DNA from 2 places in the Thalassotalea agarivorans genome. Region 2 is predicted to be linked to the other one. Evidence: predicted binding sites of a transcription regulator. Region 2 holds the regulator's gene; the other holds the start of a gene.
What was found. Region 2 encodes FNR, which switches genes on or off when oxygen is low (the NO sensors DNR and NnrR bind a similar motif). Its sites were predicted from a motif close to TTGATCTAGATCAA; they were not measured.

Region 1 (8,050 bases), 490 kb from region 2:
AAAAAGACAATATTGACGCTGAATCGGCGAAACTGATTGTAGAAAGTTACTTTGAATCCCTGTGGGGGGAGTAAGGTTTCAAGCTACGAGCGGCGTGCGGCGAGCTTCGTGTTGTATGGAGCATGGGGCATGTGCGCTTCGCAGTGAGGGACAAGGGACAGGAGCGCGTTGCATAAGGGAACAATGAACGAGGCTTTCTTTTAACTCGTAGCACACAGCTCGAAGCACGTAGCACCAATAAAACGTCATCCCGTACTAGGATGACGATTAAGATTTTGACGTTAATAATTTAACTTACTGGTTTTGCCCCAAAACACTTTATAAGCAAATATGGTGTAGCCAATAATGGTAGGTAACACCACAACTGCACCCCAAAATATCACTAGCAAAGATTCTCGGCTACTTGCCGCGTCATAAATGGTTAGTTGGTTAGGCACAATGTAAGGGAAAAAACTATAGGCCAAACCGCCAAAACAAACGGTAAACACAATAATGGCTGACGCAAACGGATACCAACAGCCCAAGTCATCTTCAAGCGGCACTTTCTTCAAGTAAAACTCTACCGTTGAGAAGATAAATACAAATAGCAAAATCAGTGGTGCCAACACAAACACTTGTGGGAAGCCTAACCATTTTTCAGCAATGATTGGGTCTATCGATAAATTAGCAATACACACCGCCAAAATACCTAGCACCATCAATCTATTCGACCATAATGCCCATTGCGCCGAACGTTTTTGTAAAGAGCCTTCCGTTTTCATCACTAACCAAGCTGCGCCAACAAAGCAGTAACCTGCCGTCACGCAAACAGCGGATAACATTGAAAACATATAGCTAGCAAGGCTGGTATCAAAAGCCGTTACATAACGACCTAACATATACCCTTGGCATAGCGTTGCTAGTAGTGAACCCAGCTTAAAGGTTAAGTCCCACTTTTGCTTGTCTTTGCTTGGCGCTTTGGTGCGAAAATCAAACGACACACCACGTAATATAAGTCCTGCAAGCATTAGTGCGGTTGGCAGATAAAGCGCCTGTAACACAATAGAATGCGCTTTAGGAAAGGCTATCAGCATTAAACCAACTGCAAGTACCAACCACGTTTCATTAGCATCCCAAAATGGGCCGATTGAATAGATCATTTTGTCACGATGTTGTTGGCTGTCTTTTGGTAGCAAAACGCCAACACCTAAATCATATCCATCTAAAATGGCATAAACCAAAAACGACAATCCCATTAAACCGATAAACACCGCCGGTAACCAATCTATTGATGTATTCATGACTGCGCTCCTTGTTCAACTGGCAAGTGATTTTGTTCGTCTAGCACTTTCGGATTATGCTCCTCTAAATGCACTGCTCTATTTGCCATCACAAACAAAGTGCGTATGTAAGCAACGAGCAAGAAGCCATAAATAACCAAGTACATCGTTAATGAAAAAGCGATATTCTCTGGTGCGATAGTAGTTGCCGCATCTCGTGTATTTAATACGCCTGTTACTAAGTAAGGTTGTCTACCAATCTCGGTAACATACCAACCAGCCAAGGTTGCTATCCAACCTGAGAATGTCATAACCACAGCGGATTTAAGTAGCCAATTGGGGTAGCGCTTTTTAAAGCTAAAGTGATAACTAGCCAGCCAAGAAAACAGTAACATCAGCATGCCAATACCTACCATCACCCTAAAGCTATAAAACACAGGAGCGACCGGTGGATGCTCGCCCTTGAACTCATCTAGACCTGTTATTTCACCATCAATGTCATGGGTTAAAATCAAGCTAGCAAGATATGGCACCTTCACTTCAAAATGATTCGTTCGCGCCTCTTCGTCTGGCACAGCAAACAATAACAGTGGCGCTCCACGCTCGGTTTGCCACACGCCTTCCATCGCTGCAACTTTAGCGGGTTGATGTTTAAAGGTGTTCAAGCCATGTAAGTCACCGACGAAAATTTGCAATGGAATTAGCAATGCCGCCAGCACAACGGAAAAGTTGAGCGCATATTTTACCGAGCGTTTCTGGTCGCCTTTAAGCAAACGATAAGCAGATATACCCGCAATTAAAAAGGCAGCGGTTAAACCAGATGCTAACACCATATGGGCTAAACGATATGGCATTGAAGGATTGAAAATGACCTCAAACCAACTAGTAACATGCGCCACACCGTCGATCATTTCAAAACCCGCAGGGGTTTGCATCCATGAATCAAGTGCCAGTATCCAAAAGGCTGATAAACTTGTCCCTACAGCTACCAGTAGGGTTGCAAAAGTATGTACTCGATTAGATACCCGCTCCATGCCAAAGAGCATGATGGCTAGAAACGATGCTTCAAGGAAAAAAGCTGTCATAACCTCATAACCGAGCAATGGACCAGCTATATTGCCAACCGTTTCCATATACCCTGGCCAATTGGTGCCAAATTGAAACGACATGGTGATACCACTGACCACACCAATAGCAAACGTTAACGCGAATATGCGCACCCAAAAGCGGTACACGCGAATCCAGGCGTCATCGCCGGTTTTGTTGTATCGCAGTTTGAAAAATACCAAGATCCAGCACAGGGCTATGTTGATAGTAGGAAATAAAATGTGAAAACTAATGTTGGCTGCAAATTGAATGCGCGACAGCATAAAACCTGAATCGCTTGCAACTTGAGCTAATTCGCCAGTGGCTAGCATATGCACCTCCTTAGGTGCCCAAAAACTATATCTAAACGAGAAAAACGACTTAAATCGTGACTAAATACAAGTTATTTACTAGGTAGAAGTTTGTCTTTTACCTCCAATATTTTGCTTATGCCCTCACCTAATTTTAAAAGCGCCGACAGCTTTTCGGAGGACATGTGCTGCAATTCATTTGACCAAACGGTAACCATTTCCATAAGGTCATGCATTTCTTGCACCCGCTGCTGCACATATTCATCGCTATCGTTGCTCGGCTCTTGCAACAAAGTATCTCGAAGCATCGATAAGGTTGGATCGAGTTCACGCTTTCTGCGCTCTACTACTAGGGTACGGGCAATCTCCCAGACATCACTTGGCGCTGAGAAATACTCTTTTCTGTCGCCAGGAATGTGTTGTAGCCTGATCAGGTTCCAAGATTTCAATTCTTTCAGCCCCATAGATACATTGGAGCGAGAAATTTGCAGCGCATCACTAATTTGATCTGCATTTAAAGGCGCTTCTGTTAACACGATTAGCGCATACATTTGGCCTAAGGTGCGGTTTAAGCCCCATTTAGATCCCATTTCACCAAAGTGAAGAATCAGTGATTGCGTCATTGGAGAGACTTTCATTGTTTACCTATTTCTGAACTTTCAGTAATTTCTGAAAAATTGTAAACATTTGTTGATTTGTGTCAAGGAATGTTGTGAATTTATTTTGTACTGTGTAGAAGGGAAAGTTTACGTGTAGGCGCCAGCCTGCCATTTAGAGGTGTATTAATTGCTAAATTAGCTTTGAATGATAACAACTTCGACACAACTCATCAGGTAAGCAAACACAACGAGCCGTCCAACATAACCAATTCCCCATTGAGGGTTGCCGATAGTTTTTTTGATGATCACGTATAAGTTCTTCACGGACGAAGAACAAGGTGAAATAGGACAAGGATGTGCTATTGAGACGGTACGTCGACATCATCACAAAAAGATAGCGGGGTCTTCAAACCGAGTTGGGGCGTGGGGGTATGTCCTAGGGGTGTCACGCTACACCCCTGGACTATTGCTCCTTTAGGAGTAATAAACTGCACGTACATTGAAAACAAGCCTTTGTTCTGTACATTCACCTGAAACGACCTTATTTCCCAAAACTTTGGACCATTACAGGAACAAAAAGGCCTACGAATGAGAGGCCTCTTAGTTACGGTGGGTGTCATAGTTATTTATTTCAACCGGGCGTCCATATGTGTCTTAGTTATTTTCGAACATATGTATTGGCATGTAGGGTGGTAGAGTTAAAAAACTTAGCCACCCACAGTTTTAATGATTTAAAGGTTGCCACAAATATTGGTTTGGCTCCACAAGTAAAACAGTAACTTTCAAAGTGATTATGATGATGTTTGTTTACTTCGCAGTGAATTTGACGTGCTTAGGCTTATTTTAGCTATAACAATGCCTTAGCTCAGGCTAATGGTGTTTTTATGGTAGTTGTTTGTTTATCTTTTATGTCGTTAGCGATTTTGATTAAGACATCCATCGTTTGAATGGGTGTGACCAATAAAACAGAATCAACATTCAGCCGCATAAACCAAAATTTCAAACCAAGAAGCATTAACTTTTTTAGTAAAAGTGACGCTATCACCAAATTTTTCATTAGGTGACAACTTGAGCGTCAACTCTTTATGTATGAACACAAAATCTCCTGTATGCCCTTTTCCAAATCCTATCAATCTGTCAACAAGCACTATTGTGAAACATTCAACATTGTTTTCCAGATTTTCAATTGTATAGTCCACACTACAAACTTCTCCGATGCAATTTTCTTCTTCAAATTCAAGTATGTATTTTCTTTTGAGCAGTAAATCATCGCTGTTGGCAATAAATACACCTAAAATCAATACGGAAAGGATCACATAAAATGTGCTTAGGGCTTTTTGTTTCAAATGAGATAGCACACTCCACTGAGCCCGAGTAAACAATGATTTTAACTTTTTCAGTCCCATAAATTATCAACATCCATATTAATTGGGTATGTTCATTTTGGCTTAGTTGCAAAACCTAAAGTTCCCAGCCAAACAAGAAACGCGCGAAAACTATATTTTTAATAAGGTATATGTTTATTAAGCATTTTACTGTTAACGCACATTATACTTGAGCTTTTTCGTTGCATTTTTTCAATAGGGGTATCAATTTCTAGCACATGAACGAAGTTTCGTCACTCAATAAAAAACCACCTAAACGGTGGTTTTTTAACTAGTCATACAGCATAGAGCTACGCGCAAAGCGCGTTAAAACTCATCTTCCATACCATCTAAGGTAACACCTTTAAGCGAACCAACACCGTCTTGTTCATTACTACGTAATTTGATCATTAGACGAAGATCGTTCGGAGAATCAGCATGATGAAGCGCATCGGCATAACTAATTAGGCCACGTTGATACAAGTTAAATAAGGCTTGGTCAAAGGTCATCATGCCAAGCTCATTTGATTTTTGCATCACTTCCTTGATATCACCCACCTCACCTTTCTTGATGAGTTCAGCGATATACGGCGAATTAAGCAGTACTTCAATCGCAGCAACACGAGAGTGACCATCACGCGTAGGAATTAGCTGCTGTGCCACGATACCACGTAGGTTCAAGGCCAAATCAAATAACAATTTACCATGCTGCTCTGCTGGTACTAAGTGCATGATACGGTCAATTGCTTGGTTTGCGTTGTTGGCGTGAAGCGTAGCAATACACAAGTGGCCCGTTTCTGCGAAACTTAATGCAAATTCCATGGTTTCTTGATTACGAATCTCACCGATTAGGATAACGTCTGGCGCCTGACGAAGTGAACTTTTCAGCGCCGCATCAAAGCTTTCAGTATCAAGTCCAACTTCACGTTGTGTGATCATTGACTGCGCATGTTCATGAACAAATTCTACCGGGTCTTCAATAGTCAAAATATGACCGCGAGAATTACGATTACGATAGCCAATTAACGCCGCCATCGAGGTCGATTTACCGGTACCGGTACCACCAACGAAAAGTACAAGGCCACGTTTAGACATCACCACTTCTTTTAGTACAGGTGGCAAGCCTAACTCTTCTACATCAGGAATTTCAGTAACGATACGACGAATAACCATACCCGCCATATCTCGTTGCCAGAAGGCAGAGACCCTGAATCGACCGATTTCATCTATTGAAATTGCAAAGTTACACTCTTTCTCTTCGTGAAATTGGAGCTTTTGCTTGTCATTCATTGCATCTTCAACAAGTGCAATCGCTTGCTCTGGCGTTAAAGATTCTTGGTCAATTGGCGTTAACTCACCATTAACTTTGGCACTCACAGGTAACTTGGCAGTGACAAAGACATCAGACGCGTCTTTCTCTACCATGATGCGGAGTATATCGTTTAAAGAAAGCATACTTGTTGCTCCTTAGTAACCTTGGAATTGGTTTTTGTCTGCAGCTTTTGAAGCAGCATCTTGGCGGGTAATCAAGCCGCGGTTAACCAAGTCCATTAAACATTGATCCATGGTTTGCATACCATGTTGCATCCCGGTTTGAATCGCCGAGTACATTTGCGCCACTTTATCTTCACGAATTAGGTTACGAATCGCTGGAATACCTATCATGATCTCATGGGCAGCAACACGGCCGCCACCCACTTTTTTCACAAGTGTTTGTGAAATAACTGCACGTAATGATTCAGATAACATCGAGCGAACCATAGATTTTTCCTCTGCTGGGAATACATCGATAATACGGTCAATGGTTTTTGGCGCTGAGGTAGTATGCAAGGTACCAAATACTAAGTGACCCGTTTCCGCTGCAGTCATTGCAAGTCGAATCGTTTCAAGGTCACGCATCTCACCAACTAGAATAACATCTGGGTCTTCACGAAGCGCGCTACGCAGGGCGGCATTAAAGCTTAGTGTGTCACGATGCACTTCACGTTGGTTGATCAAACACTTTTTGTTGTCGTGAACGAATTCGATCGGATCCTCAATGGTTAGGATATGATCGTGCTTAGAGTTGTTGATGTAATCAATCATCGCAGCTAGCGTTGTTGACTTACCTGAACCTGTTGGTCCCGTTACCAGTACTAGGCCACGCGGGTTTTCTGAAATGTCTCTGAAGATATCAGGGCAACCGAGCTCTTCTAACGACAAAATTTTACTTGGGATAGTACGAAATACAGCAGAAGGACCGCGGTTTTGGTTAAACGCATTAACCCTGAAACGCGCCAAGTTAGGCACTTCAAACGAGAAATCCACTTCTAGGTTTTCTTCGTATTCTTTACGCTGGCGGTCATTCATGATGTCGTAAACTAAAGCGTTAACATCTTTTGCATCGAACGCTGGAATATTAAGTTTTCTCACATCACCATCTACACGAATAGAAGGCGGTGTTCCTGTCGATAAATGCAAGTCAGATGCGTTATTTTGTACACTAAACGCTAGTAGTTCAGTAATATCCATACAAACCTCTTTGTTAATCAAAATTGTTGAATATGCGAATTTAATGTTCGCTTTTAATTCTTTTTATTTACTCAAGCATCCCGATAAATCATAATTTGCGTTATTACTCTGCCACGTGATGCTAGACATCTTGTTACTAGAACAAGGCTCATGACTATTAAAAGTAACCTGTTAGCGGTAAAACAACAAATTATCAATGCTTGTTTTCAAGCTCAACGCGATAGCGCTGATGTAAAACTTCTTGCGGTAAGTAAAACTAAACCTACCTCGGCGATTGAAGCCGCGTATGCCGAAGGTCAAAAAGACTTTGGTGAAAACTACCTGCAAGAAGCGGTAGAAAAAATTGAATCTCTTCAACATTTGCCTGATATTTGTTGGCACTTTATTGGCCCGATACAATCAAACAAAACACGTTTAATTGCAGAGCATTTTAGCTGGGTTCACAGCGTAGACCGACTAAAAATAGCGCAACGTTTAAACGAGCAAAGGCGTTCTCAAGATACCCCGCTCAACGTTTGTTTACAAGTGAATATTAGTGAAGAAACAACGAAATCAGGTGCAACTGCTGAAGAAATAATTCAATTGGCTCAATATGTTGCAGAATCTGAGCATTTAGTACTCAGAGGTATCATGGCAATTCCCGCAAAAAATGCGCCGATTGAACACTATCAAAAAATGCAGACATTATTTCTTCAACTAGCTAAACAATATGATAGCGTAGACACCTTATCACTCGGTATGAGCAACGATTTAACTCAAGCAATATTGCACGGTAGCACTATGGTAAGAATAGGTACGGCGATATTTGGAACAAGAACATGAATAACGTAAAAATAGCTTTCATCGGCGCAGGTAATATGAACGGCGCTATCATCAAGGGGTTAGTGGCTAATGGCTACCCTGCCGATAATATTATTGTC
Region 2 (8,050 bases):
CTCAGTCTGAGTTTATCGATATTTACCCAAAACCAAACGAAGCGAACTAAGATAAACGCCTATCATGAGTAGTCACTGTTATCATTGTAATGAGCCTATTCCCGCTGGTTTAGACCTCAGTGTAAACATTGAAGGCACCGAGCAAGCTATGTGTTGTATTGGTTGCCAAGCAGTTGCTCAGACTATTGTCGACAACGACCTTACCGACTTCTATCGTTATCGCACAGAACCTTCTCAAAAGTCCGATCCGTTAGTACCGGAACAATTAGCCAAGAACAAATTGCTTGATGATGAAAGCCTGCAATCAGAGTTCACCTTTACTGAAGGCGATCATAAAGAAACCATTCTGACGGTAGAAGGTATTAGCTGCGCAGCCTGTGCCTGGTTAATAGAAATGCAGCTTTCTAAACTAGACGGTGTAGTAGCGATTTCAGTTAACGCAACCACCCGCCGAGCCAATGTCAGCTGGCAAGAGAGCAAGGTAAAGCTCAGCGAAGTGATTGAAGCAATCGATACGCTCGGTTACACCGCGCTACCGTTTAAAGCAAATCACATTGAAAGCCAAAATAAGCAACAAGCCAAAACCTTTATCCGCCGTTTAGGGGTATCAGGTATCTTGATGATGCAAGTGATGATGATCGCGGTTGGCTTATACTTTGGCGCCTTTTCGGATATGTCCGATACAATGCTTGTCTACTTGCGTTGGACATCAATGCTGTTAACGCTGCCTATCATCGCCTATGGCGCATTCCCCTTCTATTCTGGTGCGTTTCGTGCGTTAAAAGCTAAGCGTTTATCGATGGACGTACCTGTTTCTATTGCCATATTGCTCGCTTATTTCGCCAGTTGCTGGGCGACTATTTCGCAACAAGGCGAAGTTTACTTTGAGTCCGTCTCAATGTTTACATTCTTGCTGCTTATTGGCAAATTTTTGGAGTTTCGCGCAAGAAGTCGAGCGGCTGAAATGTCGGCGAACTTATTAAAACTGATGCCAATGACGGCAACACGAATAATCGATGGCACGGAGCAATATATTCCCGCCAAACGTTTAACAACCGGTGATATGGTATTGGTCAAGCCGGGAGAAACTGTGCCCGCTGATGCTATTATTGTTGAAGGTGAATCTCAGTTAAATGAATCTATGCTCAGTGGTGAGCCACTGCCGGTGAAAAAGCAGCATGGAGAGAAAGTCTTTGCTGGCACGATTAATGGCGATGGCGTATTAACCCTCGAGGTGTTAAATGAAAATAACACGTCGTTTTTAAGCCAATTGATCCGTTTAAGTGAGCGTGCGCAAAATCATAAGCCGAGATTAGCGCAGCTATCGGATAAAATTGCCCAACACTTTGTGGCAATAATACTACTAACTGCAATCGGTACCGCATTTTACTGGTCAACACACGCTCCAGAAGAAGCATTTTGGATAACGCTTTCAGTGCTTGTAGCCACCTGCCCTTGCGCCCTATCTTTAGCAACACCAACCGCGCTAACTTGCGGTACAACGCGATTAAATCGCGAAGGCATTATGGTTAAAGCAGGCCATGTTATTGAAACCATGCCCAAAGTTAACCACGTTGCTTTTGACAAGACTGGCACACTGACAACTGGTGAGTTCACCATTAATACCGTCAAGGTGATTAATGAAGAGTATAGCGAAACACGTTTGTTAGAAATGGCGGCAGCATTAGAAGCTAAATCAGAGCACCCGATTGCAAAGGCATTTAGTAGCCATCGAAACTTTATCGATAAGGTTACTAATGCCAAAGTGCATCCAGGGCAAGGGGTAACAGCTAATTTAGCCGAGAAATCGTTAGCGATTGGTAAACCTGCTTGGCTTGATGCAACAGACTATAGCGACGCACAATGTGTATTAACCATAGACAATGAGTTAGCCGCTGTGTTTTATCTTGCAGACGCCACACGCGAAGATGCAGTTGCGACCATAGATGCATTACAACAAGGTAACATTGATACCACTATTTTATCTGGTGACAGCGCACAAGGCTGTGAGGTAGTGGCAAAGCAACTGTCGATAGACTCGGTCTATTCGAATCAATCAGCCGAGCAAAAAATGAAACAGATTCAGGCGTTTCAACAAAACCAAACACTTGCCATGATTGGTGATGGCGTCAACGATACCCCAGTGTTTGGCGCAGCACATGTTTCTATTGCCATGGGAAGCGGCACGGATGTTGCCAAAAGCGGTGCCGACGTGATTTTTGTTAATAATCACCTCAATGCATTGTTGCGCTTACTTGCTGTCGCGAAGAAAACCAATAACATTATCAAACAAAACTATGGATGGGCATTTGCCTATAATGCCATTGTTCTCCCTTTGGCCGTTATGGGCTATATTACTCCTTATATGGCAGTAATTGGCATGTCGGCAAGTTCGATATTAGTCATTTCAAATTCACTAAGATTGTTAAAGAAATGAGCATAATTTACGTTTTAATACCCATCGCAATATTGCTTACGGCAATAGGCATCTACCTGTTCTTTTGGGCTGTGAAAACTGAGCAGTTTGACGACTTAGAAAAGCAAGGTATGAGTATTTTGTTTGACGATGACAAACCTACCACGCCAAACAAAGAAGATGGAGCGAAGAAGGACGATAAACAGCACGATGACGCTTGATTTATTGTCTGCATTACTTATTGGGTTATTAGGCTCTGGACATTGTTTTGGTATGTGCGGCGCTATAAGCACGAGCCTTGCAGCGGCAAGCGGTGCTAACCAAATTCGCACTGGATTTGCTTACAATGTTGGCCGCATATTGTCTTATACACTGATTGGCGCCATCGTTGGGTTTTCATCTTCTATCGCTGTTTCAAAACTGGGTGTTCCGTTAACCCTGCTACGGTTGTTTTCAGGCTTATTTTTAATTTTTCTTGCTTTGTATTTAATGAAACTGACTTCCGTACTCGTTGTGCTAGAAAAACTAGGGCATGTGTTATGGCGTCATATTCAACCGCTCACTAAAAAGGTGATTCCTGTTGATTCATCTGCCAAAGCGTTGATTTTAGGTATGCTGTGGGGATGGTTGCCTTGCGGACTAGTCTATTCGACCTTAACCTGGTCTATAGCCAGCGGCAGCGCACTTGATGGCGCGCTAATTATGCTTTTCTTTGGTTTAGGTACCCTACCGATGATGTTAAGCCTTTCTTTAGGAGGCGTTACCATTCGACAGTATTTTCAGCATTCGCTGGTAAGAAATATTGCCGCCAGTGCTATTCTTTGTTTCGGTATTTATACCGTTGTCATTGCATCATTTGCGTTGTTTTAATACCATATAAAAAACAAGGTTATTAACAAGGTATTGACGCTTCATGTATAAGCTAAGTTGTAATGCCCAACAACACATTCATTGTCAAAATTGCAGTATTAGCGAGCTTTGCCTGCCATTTACCCTCAATGACAATGAACTTGACGTACTTGATAAAGTCATTGATCGCAAAATGCCTGCTCACAAGGGTGATCATCTCTACAATAGTGGCGACAAAATGAAGTCGCTGTATGCGATTCGCTCTGGTTCATTCAAATCTTTCATTATTGATGAACAGGGTGATGAACAAATTACTGGCTTTCATTTAGCCGGTGATTTACTCGGTTTCGATGCTATAGCCGAAGCTGAACATCCAAGCTTTGCCAAAGCACTAGAAACGGCAATGGTTTGTGAAATACCATATGATACGCTCGATAATCTATCTAACACTATGCCTCGCTTGAAAAAGCAAATCATGCGATTGATGAGCGCAGAGATTAAGTCAGATCAGCACATGATTTCACTGCTAAACAATAAAACAGCAGAGCAAAAGTTAGCCACGTTTATTATTAACTTAAGCGACAGATACAAAGTACGAGGACTGAGCGCTGATAAATTCAGACTGGCGATGACGCGTTCTGATATTGGTAATTATATGGGCTTAACAGTAGAAACCATCAGCCGCTTGTTCAATAAATTTCATAAAAACGGACTGATTTTACTTGAAGGTAAACTGATCACAATCCTAGATAAAGACCAGCTCAAGACAGTTGCAGCACTTTAAACGTGTCTAAATAGAGAGATTTATCTGCTGCAATACTTGATTTAAAACAAAGATTCATCTAATAATTTTAACCATAATAGTTTTAATTTCGCGGTCAATAAACGGAATAAGTTATGGAAAAATATAAAAAAATATTAGTTGTAATCGATCCTTCCACAGACCATCAAAAAGCATTGTTGCGTGCTTTGCAATTAGCAAAAGTTACACAAGCCTCCGTCACCGCATTTGTTTCAATTTTTGATTTTTCATACGAAATGACCACCATGCTTTCGGGTGAAGAGCGAGAATCAATGCGCGCTACTGTATTAAAAGATCGCGAATTATGGCTAAAAGCCATCATTGATAAATGTAATCAAGATAATATCGAAGTAACGACAGAGGTCATTTGGCACAATCGTCCGTTTGAGCCTGTGATTGAACAAGTTATTGAACATGAATTTGATATCGTGATTAAAGGCACGCACGAACATGACAAACTTAAATCAGTGATATTTACACCCACTGATTGGCACCTACTGCGTAAATGCCCTTGCCCTGTGTTACTTGTTAAGGAGCACGATTGGCCAGAAGACGGCAATATAATTGCGTCTATCAATGTTGGTAGTGAAGAAGAGGAACACTTACTACTAAACGATAAAATAACGCAGGAGGCCATCGCCTTTTCAACATTGATCAAAGGCAATGTACATCTAGTCAATTCATATCCGGGTACACCGGTTAACATCGCAATAGAGATACCTGAGTTCAATACTGAGGAATACAACAGCGCGTTAAAGCAACATCATCAACAAGCGATGGATAAGCATGCAAGTAAGTTTTCCATAGCCACCGACAATACACATGTGCGAGAAGGTTTACCTGAAGATGTTATTGATAAAGTAGCGCAAGAATTAGATGCAGAGCTTGTTGTACTAGGCACTATAGGCCGCACGGGTATATCAGCAGCGTTAATCGGCAATACTGCGGAGCACGTTATCGATCGCTTAAATTGTGATGTTTTAGCCTTAAAACCAGTCGGTTATAAATCGCCATTGCAGTAACAATATTGTCACAATAAAGCGAAAACTTGGCAACATTGTCGTCGATTCTTCGGCAAAATGTTTACAATTTTGAAAATAGCGTTGTGTTCAAATAACGCGCTGTTATAATACGCGCGCTTTAATATTTGAGACAAACATGACCACTTTAAGCCCGACACAACAGGCGCAGCTGAAAAAGCTAGAAACACGCCTGAGACGCCAAACTGGACAAGCGATTGCTGAATTCAACATGATTGAAGAAGGCGACAAGGTCATGGTGTGTTTATCGGGTGGAAAAGACAGTTATGGCTTGTTAGCAATATTGTCGTTATTGCAAAAGTCTGCGCCTATCAACTTTTCTTTAGTTGCTGTCAATCTCGATCAGAAACAACCCGGTTTTCCAGAAAACATCTTGCCTGATTATTTAACGAAATTAGGTGTTGAATTTCACATTATCGAAGAAGATACCTACTCGATCGTGAAAGAAAAGATTCCAGAAGGAAAAACTACCTGTAGTTTATGTTCACGTCTGCGTCGCGCCATTTTATATAAGACAGCAAAACAGATAGGTGCAACAAAGATAGCTCTCGGCCATCATCGCGATGATATTATTGAAACCTTGATGCTAAACATGTTTTACGGTGGCAAGCTTAAAGCCATGCCGGCAAAATTAATGTCTGATAACGGTGAACATGTTGTTATTCGTCCCCTCGCCTTTTGTAAGGAAGAAGAGTTAGCGCAATATGCTAACCTTAAGAACTTTCCTATTATTCCTTGCAACCTTTGTGGCTCGCAGCCAAATTTAGAGCGTCAAAATATTAAAGCCATGCTAAAACAGTGGCAACAACAGCATCCAGGTCGACTTGAATCGATGTTTACCGCAACTCGCAATATCGCGCCTTCTCATTTATGCGATAGCAACCTATTTGATTTTAAATCTGTGTCTGCCGAATCAGAAGTAATAAACGGTGGCGATATCGCCTTTGATGCAGAACCAATAAAGCAACACACCGAGATTCACAAAGGTATTGAGCAAGCTAATATGCTTGATATCGTGGAAATAAAATAACAATTATAAAAGCAAAATTTACTAACTTTCGAGAGATATTATGTTTGAGAAACTTTTTCAACTAACAAAAAATAATACGTCGATAAAACAAGAAGTCATTGCCGGTCTAACAACCTTCTTAACTATGGCTTACATTATCTTCGTCAACCCATCAATGCTATCAGCAACCGGTATGGATCAAGGTGCGGTATTTGTAGCGACTTGTTTAGCCGCTGCTATCGGTTGTTTTATTATGGGCTTTTTAGCTAACTACCCTATCGCACTAGCGCCAGGTATGGGTTTAAATGCATTTTTCACTTACACCGTAGTACTTACCATGGGTTATACATGGCAAGTTGCTTTAGGTGCAGTATTCATTTCAGGTACTATTTTCACGCTATTAAGTCTGTTTAAAGTGCGTGAGTGGATCATCAACTCAATCCCACATTCATTGCGCTTTGGTATTGCAGCGGGTATCGGTTTATTCCTAGCCTTCATTGCACTAAAAAATGCAGGTATCGTAGTAGATAACCCTGCGACATTAGTGTCTGTAGGTAACATCACTTCAATTGAAGCGATATTAGCAGCTGTTGGTTTATTTATTATTGTTGGCCTTGCTAACCGCGGCTTTAATTCAGCAATTATCATCTCGATTCTAGCGATCACTTTTATTGCCGTTATCATCGGTAAAGTAGACTATGCGGGTATTGTTTCGATGCCACCAGCAGTTGCACCTACATTTGCTCAACTAGATATTGCTGGTGCCTTTGAAGTAGGCATGATCAGCGTTATTTTTGCCTTCCTATTTGTTGATTTGTTTGACACTTCAGGTACGTTAATCGCTGTTGCTCAAAAGGGTAAATTACTAGACGAATCAGGCAAGCTTCCGCGTTTAGGTAAAGCGCTATTGTCTGACTCAACAGCAACAATGGCTGGTAGTGTATTAGGTACGTCTACCACAACATCTTATGTAGAAAGTACTGCCGGTGTATCAGCAGGCGGTAAAACAGGTTTAACCGCTGTAACAGTTGGTATTCTTTTCCTATTTGCATTGTTCTTCTCACCACTAGCGGGCATGGTTCCGGCATACGCAACAGCAGCGCCGCTTTTCTTTGTAGCTGTGTTGATGCTTGCGGGTCTTGTTAATGTTAAATGGGACGACTTATTAGAAGCTGTGCCAGTAGCGGTAATTTGTATCACAATGCCACTTACCTTCTCTATTGCTCACGGTATTGGCTTTGGTTTCATCGCTTACGCTGCCGTGCGCATTTTTGCAGGCCGCTTCAAGGAAATCAGCCCTAGCGTTGCTGTGCTAGCGTTACTATTTATTGTTAAATTTGCTTTCTTAGGATAATGAGAAAATGTCGTACAAATCTATCTTAAAAACTACAATCGCTTCTACCGTACTTGCTACGTCAGTATCTGCTAATGCAGAAATGTTTTGGAGTGACAACAGCTTAACTGTATTGAAAAATACCTCTGATTTTTCTTTAATCGGTGATGCAGACGTAAACGTATTAACGTTTGAGCACGTATCAGGCCACAACTGGGGTGATGCTTTCTTCTTCATCGACCGTATGACGGTGAAAGACAACACAACAGGCGCAGAATCAAACGAAATCTACGGTGAGTTTTCTCCTCGTTTAAGCATGAGCTATGCGTTTGATACAAAACTTGAAGCGGGTATTTTAAAAGACGTTTACTTTGCGGGTACCTATGAGTTTACTTCTAGCAGCAACGGTTTTGGTTTCGACAACTACCTATACGGTGTAGGCGCAGACTGGAACATCATTAAAGATGGTTACTTCCAAACCAATGTTTTCTATGCAAACAATGAACTTACTGACAATGACGTTCAGTTGACGTTAGTTTGGGGTGTACCTTTCTCTATCGCAAACACAAACTGGATGTTTGACGGTTACACTGATTGGTCT

Region 1: a site for FNR is predicted at 3,347-3,360, ahead of QUD85_RS10785 (GbsR/MarR family transcriptional regulator). Genes of this name have one in related genera too.

What each region holds. Positions count from the first base shown of each region.
Region 1 covers NZ_AP027363.1:2,367,844-2,375,893, forward strand. Annotated here, with positions in the region: gene ruvX (Holliday junction resolvase RuvX) at 1-74, shown strand, start outside; gene cydB (cytochrome d ubiquinol oxidase subunit II) at 282-1,280, opposite strand; gene QUD85_RS10780 (cytochrome ubiquinol oxidase subunit I) at 1,277-2,677, opposite strand; gene QUD85_RS10785 (GbsR/MarR family transcriptional regulator) at 2,749-3,294, opposite strand; gene QUD85_RS10790 (hypothetical protein) at 4,227-4,661, opposite strand; gene QUD85_RS10795 (PilT/PilU family type 4a pilus ATPase) at 4,947-6,074, opposite strand; gene QUD85_RS10800 (type IV pilus twitching motility protein PilT) at 6,087-7,130, opposite strand; gene QUD85_RS10805 (YggS family pyridoxal phosphate-dependent enzyme) at 7,281-7,952, shown strand; gene proC (pyrroline-5-carboxylate reductase) at 7,949-8,050, shown strand, end outside.
Region 2 covers NZ_AP027363.1:1,879,912-1,887,961, forward strand. Annotated here, with positions in the region: gene QUD85_RS08800 (FixH family protein) at 1-50, shown strand, start outside; gene QUD85_RS08805 (heavy metal translocating P-type ATPase) at 65-2,437, shown strand; gene ccoS (cbb3-type cytochrome oxidase assembly protein CcoS) at 2,434-2,637, shown strand; gene QUD85_RS08815 (sulfite exporter TauE/SafE family protein) at 2,627-3,286, shown strand; gene fnr (fumarate/nitrate reduction transcriptional regulator Fnr) at 3,330-4,049, shown strand; gene uspE (universal stress protein UspE) at 4,163-5,089, shown strand; gene ttcA (tRNA 2-thiocytidine(32) synthetase TtcA) at 5,226-6,137, shown strand; gene QUD85_RS08835 (NCS2 family permease) at 6,178-7,470, shown strand; gene QUD85_RS08840 (outer membrane protein OmpK) at 7,478-8,050, shown strand, end outside.